Regions from separate parts of the Succiniclasticum sp. genome, predicted to be linked through region 2. Evidence: riboswitches for the same ligand, from Rfam matches in the RefSeq annotation. Region 2 holds a riboswitch; each other region holds the start of a gene.
The links. Region 2 has a riboswitch for S-adenosylmethionine ahead of ACZOWY_RS01245 (N-formylglutamate amidohydrolase). Riboswitches for the same ligand answer to the same signal wherever they lie in the genome.

Region 1 (3,274 bases), on a different contig from region 2:
TCTTTCCGGGTAACTGTCAGAATCACGCCCAGAGGCAGGCCAATCAGTGTCGCCAGCACAATAGCAATCAGTACCATGTAACAGGTTTCACCTAACGACTTCAAAAGCAAATCAATCATATTAGCCGACATAACCGATCACCTCCACCTTTACGCCTGCATTCTTCGCATACTGAACGGAGTCCGTAATACTCTTTTCATCTCCCATGATTTCCACCAACAGTGTACCATATGGAATATCCTTCAGATAATCTACCTTGCCGGAAATAATATTGACATCCACGCCGAATTTTTTAATCAGGGCAGAAACCAGCGGCTGATCTGCTCCGGTCTTTTCTTCTTTATCATCCCCGCTGTCAAGGAAGGTCAGATTTACCAGCAGGCGGGATCCCGGAAAATACTCCTGCTTCATGGAAACGGTATCGACTATAGGTGGAATTTTTATATCATTAACAGTCTTCACAAACTCCTTGGTCGTCTCCTGCTGCGGTTCCGTAAACACTTTATACATGGAGCCTTCTTCAATGATAACACCATTTTCGATAACAGCTACCCTGTCACAGATTTCTTTTACCACTTCCATCTGGTGGGTAATCATGACAATAGTCAGATTCAGGCGTTTGTTAATATCACGTAACAGCTGCAGGATCGATTTTGTAGTCTGGGGATCCAGCGCGGAAGTTGCTTCATCCGACAGCAACACTTTGGGATTAGAAGCCAGGGCACGGGCAATTCCTACCCGCTGCTTCTGTCCGCCGGAAAGCTGGCTGGGGTAATAGCCTGCCCGGTCTGTAAGCTGCACCAGATCCAACAGTTCGCCTACCCGTTTATCTATTTTATCTTTCGGCATCCCCTGAATTTCCAATGGGAATGCAATATTATCAAAAACCGTGCGGGAGGCCAGCAGATTAAAATGCTGGAAGATCATTCCGATATTCTGACGGGCCTTCCTAAGCTGGGCCTCATCCATGGCCGTCAGCTCCTGCCCATCCACAAAAACCTGCCCGCCGGTAGGCACCTCCAACATGTTGATACAACGTATCAGCGTGGATTTGCCTGCACCGGAAAGCCCGATAATACCGAAAATTTCTCCCTCTTTCACTTCAATATTTGTTTTCTTCAGGGCCGCAATATCACCGGCCTTACTATAGTACGTTTTTTCTACATCTACTAATCTTATCATCAGTGTTCCTCACTTCGCACCATCCATTCAGGAAAAATTCAGTCATAGTAAATTCTCACTCCTGATAACATGGACTCTACACTATAATCAGTGTCTCCTTAACAAAATTAAAAAGCTCTTCGCCAGACGGGTGAAGAGCTTAACTCCGCAGCGTTTCATCTTCCGGGTCTCCCGCTGGATTTGGCACCGTTCCCTAAGGATGGTTGCCGTAGCTTCACCGGGCCATGTCCCTCAGCTACTCTTGATGAATGAATATTCAATTTAAAAATATGACGTAATAATATTACATGGATTTGTAAGGACTGTCAATAAAAAATTGTTTTTATTGTAGATAAAAACATAAAATGAATTGTAAGGTATCAGAATTTATTAAAAAAGTACGGTTTACTGAGCTATCTTCTCCTTTTGTGCAGCCAATCCGTAAAGCCGTGTCTTAATGAAGCCCTCTGCAAAATCCTGTGAGGAAATATTTTCCGTTTCTCCCGTTGAATGAAAAAATACGATCATCGCCATAGCAAGAAACATCTGCCTTGCAATATCTTCGTGCTTTGCTTCTTCCTTAAAAAAGTTCTGCCGGATGCCTTCCTCATATACTTTGGTGAATGGTTTCATCTCTTCTGCAAGTAACCGGTGATACCGCAGGATTTGTTCCTGCTCTTCCGCCGAAGGCAATGCACCCCAGTGGGTTACCAGACGAATGTTTCCCTTTTCATCTTCCACTCCTGCAAAGCCCCGGTTCGTGCAGGTCATCTCAAAACAAAGCACCTGCCACAAAACCGTATTTTTCCGCAGGAAATCCATCCACACGGCTAATACACCTGTCAGCCGTTCCCTGACATCCTTCCGTGTGTCCTCTGACACAGCACGCATCTTTGCCATCAGTTCATCATGCTTCTGAGACACCAGCGTGTAAAACAGATTATCCTTATTGCCAAAATATTTATACAGGGTACCTTTGCCGGTATCCGCAAGCGTAATGATTTCATCCAGCGTCGCCTGAGCGTAGCCCCTGCGGGAAAAAAACTTCTTCTGTTGCAATCATTAAACGCTTTTTGGTTTCAATTTCTTTTTCTTTCTTGCTCATTTCGTGTTAATCTCCGGAATAATTGTTGTTTGTTATTTTGTTTATTATAATGGTTTTTACTTTAAAGTGCAAAAAATAATTAACCTTACTCTTTAAATAAGGTAAATAATAAGGTATAATGGATTTGCGATAAAAAAATGTAACATATATTACTATATTAGTTATATAAGAGGGGTTAACTTCAGAGGAGGGTGTTCCATGCTTAAACTGGTCAGCAAACGTTGTAAAGGCTGCGGCATATGCGTAAACTTCTGCCCCAAAAAGGTGTTGGAAGTTACTGAGGTAGGTAAATGCGCCATTATTAAAGACAAGGAAAAAGACTGTATTTCCTGCGGACAGTGCGAGATGCGTTGCCCGGATTACGCGATTTTTGTAGAAAAGGAGTGAGATGCTATGTCCAGAGTATTACTGTTGCAAGGTAATCAGGCAGTAGTAGAAGGCGCCATCGCGGCTGGCGTGAAATTTTACGGCGGCTATCCCATCACTCCTTCTACGGAAATTGCCGAACAGTTATCGGCCCGCTTACCGCAGGTAGGCGGCAAATTTATGCAGACGGAAGATGAAATTGCCGGATTAGGCGCTGCCATTGGCGCTTCCATGGGTGGGAAAAAGGCCATGACCGCCACCAGCGGCCCCGGCTTTTCTTTGAAACAGGAAATGTTGGGTCTGGCCTGCACGGCAGAAATTCCTGTAGTACTTGTAGATGTACAGCGGGTAGGCCCGGCCACCGGCCAGCCCACTAGTCCCGCCCAGGGCGAAGTGATGATGACACGTTGGGGCACCCACGGCGACCACTGGGTCATCGTAGTATCCCCATCCAGCGTCCCGGAATGTTTCTGGCTCACCATCCGCGCCGTAAACCTGGCAGAAAAGTACCGCGTTCCGGTTATCATTTTAATGGACGAAGTCATCGGCCATATGCGGGAAAAAATTGAACTGCCGGATGATTACAGCAAGGTAGAGACCTTTGACCGGGTACGTCCTACCTGCAAGCCGGAAGAGTATCTG
Region 2 (3,274 bases):
CGGATCGCATCTTCAAAACCGGTGGACTCGTAAAACGCTTCAAAGGCCTGAGGCACGCTGCCCTGGCATGTTACGTCAAACTGGTAGGTTGGCCGGATTTGGTCTAAGGTAAAATTGATTTTGTAATATTTATTTTCAATGTGTTCCCTGATCGCTGCCAAACTTTTGCCGCTCCTTGCCATAAAGATCGCCACTGTCACAGCTTCAGCTGCTTTCATCCCTTCCCTATGGTTATGGGTGACTTTGGTAACGGCCCGTGACATGGAAATTGCTTCTTCCATCGTTTTGGCCGCATACCCGCAGGGACTGACCCGCATGGCTGCGCCGTTGCCAAAACTGTGATACGGTTTCGGATTCTTTTCAAAAAGCCAGTCGTAAAAATTTCCGCCGTATCCGGCTAGCGGGTAGCGTCGGCCAAGTTTCTGCATACATGTTACGGTTTCCTGCTCCAGTTTTGCTAAATCACCATTGCTGGCCAAAATTGCCCTGGCGATTGCCAGTGTCATGATACTGTCGTCTGTGGGATGACAGTCTTCGTTGAACAATTCGAATTGTTTTGATTTTATATTGTCCCATTCAAACCGGGAGCCTGCAATATCACCGATAATGGCGCCTAACATAGTAGTATACCTCCATTTCTTTTACTTATATTATATATTATATATCAATTTCACAAAAAATGGTCGCTTGCCGGGCGACAACTGAAACAACTGTCTTGCATGAATTTTTGCTGCAATAACTTTATCATTTAGGTTTTCACTTCAATCTGCCTTCCGCAACTTTCAAAAATTCCTGCAGACAGTATTTAACTTCTTCAAAGGTTTCTCTCTTCTTTCCATTATTTTCATCCATGTACAGGCTGCGGTTCACTTCAACCATCAGGCTCTGCACCCGCTTGTCCTGTAAGGAATAGAAAGGTTCCGGTACCATGGTTCCGGCAAAGGGCGTGTTCACGGCCACATCGAATCCGGCTTTAGTAAAAAATTATATCCAGCAGATCGTCCGGGGTAAAAACAGGATCTGATCCCAGGCATATCTCCGGACGTTTTCGTCTCAGGCTTTCGTTTTTCTCATACGGCAGCGCCGATGCCGAAAAGGAATGTCCGTCAATAAGCAGCGCCTTGTTAAAAAGTGTGAGCTGGCGCTGCACAGCATCTGCCAACTTGCTGTGGTGCTGCTGATAGATTTTCAGCGCTTTGCCGTAAGCCCGTAACCCTGCCGATGAAGAAAGCGGACTGCGTTTTAGCAAGCTGCCGTCTGACATACGCGTGTAATACATGCCCATGCCTTGCTGCCACATCATTTCCTCTTCCGGATCGAGGAACCGTTCCGGGTCGCACACCAGCCGGCTGAATTGATGAACGATAGCAAGGCAGCCCGGGCAGCCAAACAGTTCATCCGTGTACCAGTCGGTCATGCACAGCAGTTCACTGTGCAGTTTTTCTTTTTCCGGCAAAAACTCCTGTTGAAAGATTTTTGGGATGTTCGTACTGCTGTGGGGAATGTGGACGATGACCCGCGGCTGTTCCGCTGTTTTTCCAAACGCGGGCAAGCAGGTTTTACATTTTTGTAACGCTGCCGAAACAAGTTTGATAGATTTCATTTTCTTTCGCCTCCTGTCTGCGATCATAAAGAGGCAAAAGAAAAAGCCCATCGGCATGATGGGCTGTTATTTCAACTTCCCATCATACAAGCTTTAGCACCTTAGCCCTTCCGGCCAGGTTGCTGTGCGGTCACCGAGCTTGTCTCTCGCGCACTCTCTATGGTCAATTGGTATCCGTTTCCGGATTTCATATTAAAGTTTTGGCAGTTCTCACTGCATGTATATTATACTACAAATTGGGTGGAATTTTCTCTCCGTCTCAATACGTCAGCATGTATTTTTTATTGAAAAGTTCCGGTTCATCACGGAAGGAGATATCGACCGGCAGCGGTCTGGAACCGTCATGGAAGTCCCCGCTCCGGAAATGAACCGTCACGCCCTCCGTGGTCATGACCCAGGGCAGGAATTCCATGTCCGCATCTTCATTGATCTTGCTCAGAATCATTCTTTTCGGCCTGTCACCCAGGACTCTTCTGCCGTATTTCTTTGTCAGCCTTGCCAACAGCGTATCGGCCAGTTCTTCCTTCGAGAGTTTGAACACGTCCAGGCTGCTTAATTTTTTTCCTGTTTTTGCATCATAGTTCAGGCCTTCATAGCCCCATCGTTCTCCGGCAAGATCCAGGTGGAACGACTGTTCCAGAAGACTCAGCACCCTTGCGTCATCGCGTTGCAGCTTCACGAAAACGAGCCAGCGGCTGTTGCGGATGTCCCGGTGCCCTTTGGCGGCGAGCTCTTTCGATTCCCGCATGTCCTTATCGAAGAAGGAGCGGAGCTGGTCACTCTCTTTTTTGAGCGATGCGATCAGGTGCCCATGGGAATCGTCTTTGGAAGAAAAGACAGGCCACTGGACCTTCAGTATAAGCCCGTCCTTATCCGTCACATCAATGACGCTGTCTTTCACCCGCAGCCATTTGGAAGCGCTTACGTCAGACCGGAATTCCGGCTGGGCAGCCGCTGCCATGCTGCAGATCATCAGAAATAACACGACGAGGATACCGGTAAGTTTTTTCATTCCATACACCTCCTGTGAATCTCAAAGATTTGTTTAATCAGTGTTTCTAATTATGTCATCGTCTCTTTGCCGGTCCAGCAATTCTTTTCTTAACCAGCGTTCCATAATTTAACTTCTCTTAATAAATTCAGTCTTTCTATAACGGCTATTTAAATTATATCACATAACCAATTCATATTTAAAAAATATTCCCCCTCTTTAGTGGCAGCCGTCCGTTAAGAGAAACTATCTAAATTTATCGCCTTTATATAAAATCGCGTAATAAAGTGCGGTATTAAGAGAATGATAATTCGGCAATTGAATATTTTTGCGTAAAAATAAAATAAGTGCTTGACGGGTTCGTGGCATTGTGGTACAATACCAATGTGTTCGAACCCAAAAAGCCAACTGGAAGACTTCGGATCAGGTTACACCGAACGCTTCAAATTATGTTTCTGCACCCGGCAACGGTCCGGGTGGATACGCAACCGATAGTTTTAATTCGACCATTCCTGTCAGAGATGTAAGTTTGGAGTTTGCCGGCGCAGCCTGATCCGGAGTTTTTTGTCCCCCAAAAAGCCCGGCAGCCGTATCGACGGGCAGGGGCAAAGGCTCACTGTATAAAAACCACAACCGCCCTCAGACCTTATCCCGGCAACGGAAGACCTCATCGAATTCGG
Region 3 (3,274 bases), 180 kb from region 2:
TACTGAACGAAGGCAGGGACGTTTTGCTGGAGATAGATATCCAGGGCGCGCTCCAGATCAAAAAAGTGTTCCCGGACGGGGTGTTTGTGTTTGTTACGCCCCCGTCGCTGGAGGAGCTGCGGGCGCGGATCTATAAGCGGGGCAAAGACGAACCGGCTGTTATAGAGAAACGGCTGAAAGAAGCAGGCAGCGAACTGAAATATGCCAGCAAGTATGATTATATTATCGTAAACGATGTGGCGGAAAAAGCGGCTGCCCGTGTACTGACCCTGCTGGAAGCAGAACGGTACCGTGCCGGCCGGACATATTTTATTGTGGACGAGATCATCAATCCGGGTAAAGCGGAGTAATTATTTACAGGAGGCAGATAACAATGAGCATGGTAGATCCTTCTATCGATAAGTTGGCGGAAATGGTAGACAGTAAATACACCCTGGCGATTCTGGCAGCCAAACGGGCACGTGAGCTGACAAAGCCGGGGAAGTCCCAGGGAGAAAAAGAAGTCGGGGAAAAGGAAGTCAGCATCGCGCTGAAAGAAGTCGGTGAGAGAAAAATAACCTACACCCGCAAAAAATAACGGAGAAATAATATGCTTAAAGGAAAAAAGATTGTACTTGGGGTAACCGGCGGTATCGCTATCTATAAAGCGGTCGATCTTGTCAGCAAACTGCGTAAACAGGGGGCAGAGGTCCGTGTCGTGATGACAGAGCATGCGGCAAAATTTGTTTCCCCTCTTCTTTTTGCCGAAATCAGCGGACATAAATGCGCTGTTTCCATGTGGGACGGCCGGGATGAATTTAATGTAGAGCATATTGCGCTGGCCAACTGGGGAGATTTGCTGCTGGTAGCGCCGGCGACGGCAAACATTCTTGCCAAAATGGCCTGCGGGCTGGCGGATGACCTGCTGAGTACGGTGATCCTTGCAGCCCCGTGTCCGAAAATCGTATGTCCCGCTATGAACACAGGTATGTATGAAAACGTGGCGACACAGGAAAACCTGAAGACCCTGGCAGGCCGCGGTATAGCGGTCATGGAACCGGGCAGCGGGGAACTGGCCTGCGGCACAACTGGCGCGGGAAGGCTCCCGGAAGTGCCGGAGATCATTGCCTATCTGGAACGTTTTCTTGCACAGCGTGAAGGAGATATGCGCGGCCTTAAGGTGATGGTCACCGCAGCAGGTACGCGGGAGCCCATTGACCCGGTGCGCTTTGTGGGAAACCGGAGCAGCGGGAAGATGGGATATTCCATTGCCAGGCAGGCGTTGCTGCGGGGCGCGGACGTGACCCTGATCACCGGGCCTTCCGCCTTGACGCCGCCGCCCTATGCAAAGGTGGTGCGCGTGGAAACCACGAAGCAGATGCTGGATGCCTGTCTCGCCGTGTATCCGGATACGGATATCGTTATCAAAGCGGCGGCGGTTGCCGATTTCAAACCCCGCTCGGTAGCGGACCAGAAAATCAAGAAGATCCATCCGGAAGACGGGATGACCATTGTGATGGACCAGAATCCGGATATTTTAAAGACCCTTGGCGGTATGAAGAAACAGCAGTTCCTGGTAGGCTTTGCGGCAGAAACACAAAACCTGCTGGAAAATGCGGCCAATAAAGTAAAAAAGAAGAATCTGGATATGATCGTCGCCAATGATGTATCCCTGAAAGGCGCCGGCTTTAATACGGACACCAACATTGTCAAGTTTTTATATCCGGATGGAACGGTGGAAGCGCTGCAGATCCTTTCCAAGGATGAAGTGGCGTCCATCCTGTTAGACCGGGTTATGGAAAAACGGAACCGCTGACGGTGTGAAATTCGTGTGAACCGGTTGCATTACAGGATTTTTCTGTTATAATAATACCGATAATTGAATAAAGCTCATCACGAGCGGCGGAGGGAACTGGCCCAGTGAAGCCGCAGCAACCATTGCTTTGTCAAACGGTGCTAAATCCTTACGAGAAATCGCAAGATGAGAACTGTTCTGCAGATTCAGATGCTCTCACGTGTGCGAGGGCATCTTTTTTTGTTAACAGAAAAAATGATGAAAAGAATGTTGATTTATACCCGGGCAGGCCAGTAGTCCGGGGTACAGCCTGAAAGGAGAAGCGAACATGCGCAAATTATTTACCTCTGAATCTGTTACGGAAGGACATCCGGATAAGATTGCCGATCAGATCTCTGACGCGATCCTGGATGCGATTTTAGAAAAAGACCCGGAAGGGCGGGTTGCCTGTGAAACGGTAGTAGCTACCGGCCAGATCCATATTGTAGGGGAAATTTCCACTACCTGTTTTGTAGACATTCCCAAAATTGCCAGGGATACCGTGCTGGGCATCGGGTATGACCGGGCGAAATACGGTTTTGACGGATCCACCTGCGGCGTCCTGATTTCCATTGACGAACAGTCCGGTGATATTGCCATGGGTGTGAACAAATCACTGGAAGCCAAAGAAGGCTCCGCTGCGGAAGATGAAACCGGCGCCGGCGACCAGGGCATGATGTTCGGGTACGCCTGCGATGAAACACCGGAACTGATGCCGCTTCCGATCTCACTGGCCCATAAGCTGGCCCGCCGTCTGACCGAAGTCCGCAAAAATAAAACCCTGACCTATCTCCGTCCTGACGGGAAAACCCAGGTTACGGTAGAGTATGAAGATGAAAAACCGGTACGGGTGGATACCATTGTAATTTCCACACAGCACGATCCCGATGCGACCCAGGAGCAGATCCGCAAGGACATGATCGAGAAAGTTATCAAAGAAGTTGTGCCTGCGGAACTGCTGGACGAGAACACCAAATATTTCATTAATCCGACCGGCCGTTTTGTAATCGGCGGGCCCCAGGGCGACAGCGGCCTGACCGGACGCAAGATCATCGTGGATACGTATGGCGGCATGGCCCGCCACGGAGGCGGCGCCTTCAGCGGTAAGGATCCTTCCAAGGTAGACCGTTCTGCAGCCTATGCGGCCCGTTATGTAGCCAAAAATATTGTGGCAGCAGGACTGGCAAAACGCTGTGAGATCCAGCTGGCATATGCGATCGGCGTGGCCCAGCCTGTCTCCATTTTAGTCGATACATTTGGTACCGGTGTGATCGCGGACGACAGGATCGCGGAGCTGGTACGGAAAAACTTCTCCCTGAGCCCCACCGGCATCATCCGCAGCATGGATCTGCGCCGTCCGATTTATAAACAGACGGCGGCATACGGGCACATGGGCCGTACGGATATTGACGTTCCCTGGGAACATACGGACAAGGCCGCCGCATTACGGGAACAGGCGGG

Region 1: another riboswitch for S-adenosylmethionine. It lies ahead of ACZOWY_RS08315 (methionine ABC transporter ATP-binding protein); the one in region 2 lies ahead of ACZOWY_RS01245 (N-formylglutamate amidohydrolase).
Region 3: another riboswitch for S-adenosylmethionine. It lies ahead of metK (methionine adenosyltransferase); the one in region 2 lies ahead of ACZOWY_RS01245 (N-formylglutamate amidohydrolase).

What each region holds. Positions count from the first base shown of each region.
Region 1 covers NZ_DBMCWA010000013.1:15,658-18,931, reverse strand. Annotated here, with positions in the region: gene ACZOWY_RS08320 (methionine ABC transporter permease) at 1-131, opposite strand, end outside; gene ACZOWY_RS08315 (methionine ABC transporter ATP-binding protein) at 121-1,182, opposite strand; SAM riboswitch class I at 1,335-1,433, opposite strand; gene ACZOWY_RS08310 (TetR/AcrR family transcriptional regulator) at 1,567-2,220, opposite strand; gene ACZOWY_RS08305 (4Fe-4S dicluster domain-containing protein) at 2,465-2,653, shown strand; gene ACZOWY_RS08300 (2-oxoacid:acceptor oxidoreductase subunit alpha) at 2,660-3,274, shown strand, end outside.
Region 2 covers NZ_DBMCWA010000002.1:8,238-11,511, reverse strand. Annotated here, with positions in the region: gene ACZOWY_RS01255 (ADP-ribosylglycohydrolase family protein) at 1-620, opposite strand, end outside; gene ACZOWY_RS01250 (hypothetical protein) at 757-960, opposite strand; gene ACZOWY_RS01245 (N-formylglutamate amidohydrolase) at 974-1,603, opposite strand; SAM riboswitch class I at 1,680-1,769, opposite strand; gene ACZOWY_RS01240 (hypothetical protein) at 1,863-2,615, opposite strand.
Region 3 covers NZ_DBMCWA010000002.1:185,623-188,896, reverse strand. Annotated here, with positions in the region: gene gmk (guanylate kinase) at 1-350, shown strand, start outside; gene rpoZ (DNA-directed RNA polymerase subunit omega) at 380-577, shown strand; gene coaBC (bifunctional phosphopantothenoylcysteine decarboxylase/phosphopantothenate--cysteine ligase CoaBC) at 590-1,795, shown strand; SAM riboswitch class I at 1,867-1,967, shown strand; gene metK (methionine adenosyltransferase) at 2,103-3,274, shown strand, end outside.